One region of the Streptomyces sp. NBC_01217 genome, then DNA from elsewhere that is predicted to be linked to it. Evidence: riboswitches for the same ligand, from Rfam matches in the RefSeq annotation. Region 1 holds a riboswitch; the other holds the start of a gene.
What was found. Region 1 has a riboswitch for glycine ahead of gcvP (aminomethyl-transferring glycine dehydrogenase). Riboswitches for the same ligand answer to the same signal wherever they lie in the genome.
Positions count from the first base shown of each region.

Region 2: it holds a riboswitch for glycine, as region 1 does, so the genes downstream of both, gcvT (glycine cleavage system aminomethyltransferase GcvT) here and gcvP (aminomethyl-transferring glycine dehydrogenase) in region 1, are expected to answer to the same signal.

Region 1 covers NZ_CP108538.1:1,479,361-1,481,747, reverse strand. The annotation lists gene OG507_RS06355 (DNA polymerase IV) at 1-384, shown strand, start outside; gene OG507_RS06350 (PRC-barrel domain-containing protein) at 309-677, opposite strand; glycine riboswitch at 791-887, shown strand; gene gcvP (aminomethyl-transferring glycine dehydrogenase) at 1,082-2,387, shown strand, end outside.
Region 2 covers NZ_CP108538.1:6,325,988-6,328,374, reverse strand. The annotation lists gene OG507_RS28410 (enhanced serine sensitivity protein SseB) at 1-272, opposite strand, end outside; gene OG507_RS28405 (AAA family ATPase) at 378-1,055, opposite strand; glycine riboswitch at 1,218-1,315, shown strand; gene gcvT (glycine cleavage system aminomethyltransferase GcvT) at 1,457-2,387, shown strand, end outside.

The sequences.
Region 1 (2,387 bases):
CGGGCCGCGGCCGAGGAAGCGGCCGAGGAGGGGACCGGGGCGGGGGACGACGGGGACAAGCCGCCGGGCGGGGCGCCGGAGGAGGTCCACGAGACTGCTGAGCAGCTTGCCGCACGGCGCTGGCCCGCCGGACACGACGTACACCATGACGTCCACGGCCACGGCTGGGTGCAGGGCAGCGGCGTCGGCCGTGTGACGGTGCGGTTCGAGGAACCCGAGTCGGCGCCCGGCCGGGTGCGTACGTTCCGGATCGACGATCCGGAGCTGCAGCCGACGGATCCGCTGCCGCTGGTGCGCAACCCGGCGGACTACTCGTCCTGGCCGGCCAGTCTGCCGAAGTCCCGGTCCGGACCGGTCTCATCGGGCGGGGAGTCCAGACCGTAGTGCCGGTAGAGCTGGAGCTCCTGTTCCGGTGAGAGATGGCGGCCGACGCCGAAGTCGGGCGCGTCCCTGATCAGCGCACGGTCGAAGGGGACACGGAGCGAATCCTCCACGAATTCACTGGGTTCCAGCGGGACGAACGCGTCCCGGCTGAAGAGTCCGGTGCGTACGGCCGCCCACTCGGGCACACCGGTCGCGTCGTCGAGGTACACCTCGTCCACGGTTCCGATCTTGGTGCCCTTGCGGTCGAAGGCCTTGCGGCCGATCAGGCTGCGCGGATCGATGTCGGTCTGCACGGTCCCTCCCACTGGTCGCGGCTACTCCACTAGCACTACAGAAGTGCAGATCCGGGTGGATGGCCACTCGAGAATTCCGCCGCGGACCCCGCTGGTAGGCTGGTCATGGCTGCTGACCCCGTGCGGGAGAGTCCTCCGGAGCGAATCCGGAGGCGCCGAAGGAGCAAATCCTCCCCGGAATCTCTCAGGCCCCCGTACCGCACGGACGAGGTCACTCTGGAAAGCAGGGCGGGTTCCGTGTGGCCGAGTGCCGGTACGGTTCCCTCCCTCACCGACGGTGAAAGCCGGTACGCCGCAGGGCGCGCCGGTGAAGCTCTCAGGTTGAGATGACAGAGGGGGAGGCCGTTCGGGCACCCGCGCCGTGGTGCCCCTCGCAGGTCGTGACAGACCAGGAGGCCTCCACCATGACCCCCCGTCGCACTCCGCTCTCCCAGCTGGAGCAGGGCATTCCGTTCGAGCAGCGCCACATCGGCCCCGATGCCGAGGCGCAGTCGAAGATGCTCGCCCAGGTCGGCTACGGCTCGCTGGACGAGCTCACCGCGGCCGCGGTGCCCGATGTCATCAAGAGCGCGGAGGCACTCCAGCTGCCGGCCGCCCGCACCGAGGCCGAGGTCCTCGCCGAGCTGCGTGCTCTGGCCGACCGCAACCAGGTGCTGGCCCCGATGATCGGGCTCGGCTACTACGGCACCTTCACCCCGCCGGTGATCCTCCGCAACGTCATGGAGAACCCCGCCTGGTACACGGCCTACACGCCGTACCAGCCGGAGATCTCTCAGGGCCGCCTCGAGGCGCTCCTCAACTTCCAGACGATGGTCGCCGAGCTGACCGGGCTGCCCACCTCCGGCGCCTCCCTGCTCGACGAGGGCACCGCGGCGGCCGAGGCCATGGCGCTCTCGCGGCGCGTCGGCAAGGTCAAGGACGGTGTCTTCCTGGTCGACGCCGACGCCCTGCCGCAGACGATCGCCGTCATAGAGACCCGTGCCGAGCCGACCGGCGTCGAGGTCGTCGTCGCCGATCTCTCCGACGGCATCCCGGCGGAGCTCGCCGAGCGCGGTGTCTTCGGTGTCCTGGTTCAGTACCCGGGCGCGTCCGGGGCGGTACGGAACATCGAGCCCGTGATCGAGCAGGCCCACGAGCTCGGTGCGATCGTCACGGTCGCCGCCGATCTGCTGGCCCTGACCCTGCTCACATCGCCCGGCGACCTGGGCGCGGACATCGCCGTGGGCACCACGCAGCGTTTCGGTGTGCCGATGGGCTTCGGCGGACCGCACGCCGGCTTCATGGCCGTACGTGAGAAGTTCGCCCGCAGCCTGCCGGGCCGCCTCGTCGGCGTCTCCGTCGACGCGGACGGCAACAAGGCGTACCGCCTCGCCCTCCAGACCCGCGAGCAGCACATCCGCCGCGAGAAGGCCACCAGCAACATCTGTACCGCCCAGGTGCTGCTCGCCGTCATGGCCGGGATGTACGCGGTCTACCACGGCCCGGACGGGCTGCGCACGATCGCCCGGCGCACCCACCGTTACGCGACGATCCTGGCCGAGGGGCTGCGCGCCTCCGGTGTCGACGTCGTGACCGGCGCCTACTTCGACACCCTCACCGCGCGCGTACCGGGGAAGGCCGCCGATGTCGTGGCCGGCGCCCGGGAGCGCGGTGTCAATCTGCGGCTCGTCGACGCCGACCTGGTCTCCCTCGCCTGCGACGAGACCACCA
Region 2 (2,387 bases), 4.8 Mb from region 1:
ATATGGGCGCCGACACAGCTGAGGAACTGCTGTTCGGAGCTGAACACGGGGACGTACACGGCGCCCTCGATCTCCAGCGTGGGCAGGTCCAGGTCGGCGGAATCGGGTCCGCCGCCACTCGGAAGGGGCACCCAGACGTGGCTGCGCCCGAGCACCTCGACGAGCCGTCCGCCCGCCTCCGGGCTGCCCACCGAGGCCATCAGCACCTCTTCGAGCTCATTGGCCGGCCATCCGCTCTGCGGATGGGACCGGACCTGTGCCGGAATGTCCACTGCTTCCCGCTTCCCCTTCTCGCCCGGGCCTTCCGGTTCCCGCCCGGGCCTTCCGGCAGAAAGATTAACGTCCGGCCACCGCGCCCCTGGGCTCCTCGCCCCTTCCTATACGTCCGCGAACGAGATCCGGCCCAGCTTTCCCGCCGCTTCCCGGTCCAGCAGCACCGCCGAGGCGCAGCCGGGGGGCAGCAGGCCCGTCTCGGTGTTCCGCAGCAGCCTGCCGACCGCCTTGCGGTGCCGGGCGAACGCGTATCCGGAGACGCCTCGGCCGCGCTCCCGCTGGCCCTCCCGTGCCGTCTGCGGGGTGACGTCGAGCAGGACGAGGTGCAGGACGCGGCCGCGTCGCCGCGCGTCCCGGGCCAGCCAGCCGCGCACCCACGCCTGGGTTCCGCAGTCGTGGACGACGACGGACTCGCCGGAGCGCAGCGCCCGCCACAGCCCCCAGTAGTGGGCGGCGCGCACGAGGGGACGGTAGAGGGCGTACGGAAGTAAACGGGGCATCCGCCGGGCCCAGCGGTCCCGGGTGTCCTGGGAGTCGATGGCGCGGACCGTGGTGACCGCCCGCCGGATGAGCGTCGATTTGCCGCTGCCGGGCAGCCCGGAGACCACCACCACATCGCCCGGCGCGAAGTGCAGGCTGCGCGGGCTGCGCCCGCCCCTCTGCCGCAGATCCCGTACGACGGGCGCGTGCGTGCCCAGCGCATCCGTGGCCGGAGCCCCCTGCTGTGCGGGCATCGCGCCCTGCGCGAGCCCTGCGGTCGTCGCGTACCGCTGCAACGTCATCGCCCCTCCCCCTGTCGCCCTCACCCCACGTATGCCCATGAAGTGTAAAGAAAAGGTAATGCGGCACAACCGTCCACGCCGTTGTTTTCCCATGACGGGACCGGGGCACCGCTGCGGCGCGATGCGTGCGATGATGACCCGGCCAACTGCATAAAGGCCGCTTGAATCCGCGCGGGAGAGTTCCGGTCACTGCATGTGCCGGGCGCCGAAGGAGCAAGTTCCTCCCTTGAATCTCTCAGGCCCCGTACCGCGTGGATGAGGCAGATCTGAAAAGCGGGCCGCTCTGCGGCTCCACCCAAGGTGCAAGCCGAACCCTTCAGGGGGCTCTCGGCGAACCTCTCAGGTTCCGATGACAGATGGGGAGGGATCGTCCTCGTCGTCATGCCCTGGGAGCCATATCCATGAGCACCGCCCCCCGTCTCACCGCCCTCGACAGCCTGCACCGTTCGCTGGGCGCGACCATGACCGACTTCGCGGGCTGGGACATGCCCCTGCGGTACGCCAGCGAGCGCGACGAGCACAACGCGGTGCGTACCAAGGCCGGTCTCTTCGACCTGTCGCACATGGGCGAGATCACCGTCACCGGCCCCGAGGCCGCGGCCTTCCTGAACTTCGCGCTGGTCGGCAACATCGGCACGGTCGCCGAGGGCCGCGCCCGCTACACGATGATCTGCGCCGAGGACGGCGGCATCCTGGACGACCTGATCGTCTACCGCCTCGGTGAGACCGAGTACATGGTCGTCGCCAACGCCGGAAACGCCCAGATCGTGCTGGACGCGCTGACCGCGCGGGCCGAAGGCTTCGACACCGAGGTGCGCGACGACCGCGACGCGTACGCGCTGCTCGCTGTCCAGGGCCCCGAGTCCCCCGCCATCCTGGCCTCGGTCACCGACGCCGACCTGGACGGCCTGAAGTACTACGCCGGTCTGCCCGGCACGGTCGCCGGTGTGCCCGCGCTGATCGCCCGTACCGGCTACACCGGCGAGGACGGCTTCGAGCTGTTCGTCGCCCCCGAGCACGCCGAGCAGCTGTGGCAGGCCCTCACCGAGGCGGGCGCCTCCCACGGTCTGATCCCGTGCGGGCTCTCCTGCCGCGACACGCTGCGCCTGGAGGCGGGCATGCCGCTGTACGGGCACGAGCTGACCACCGGGCTGACCCCGTTCGACGCCGGTCTCGGCCGGGTCGTGAAGTTCGAGAAGGAGGGCGACTTCGTCGGCCGCAAGGCCCTCCAGGCCGCCGCCGAGCGCGCCGAGACCGCCCCGCCGCGCAAGCTGGTCGGCCTGATCGCCGAGGGCCGTCGGGTGCCGCGCGCAGGTTTCTCGGTCGTCTCCG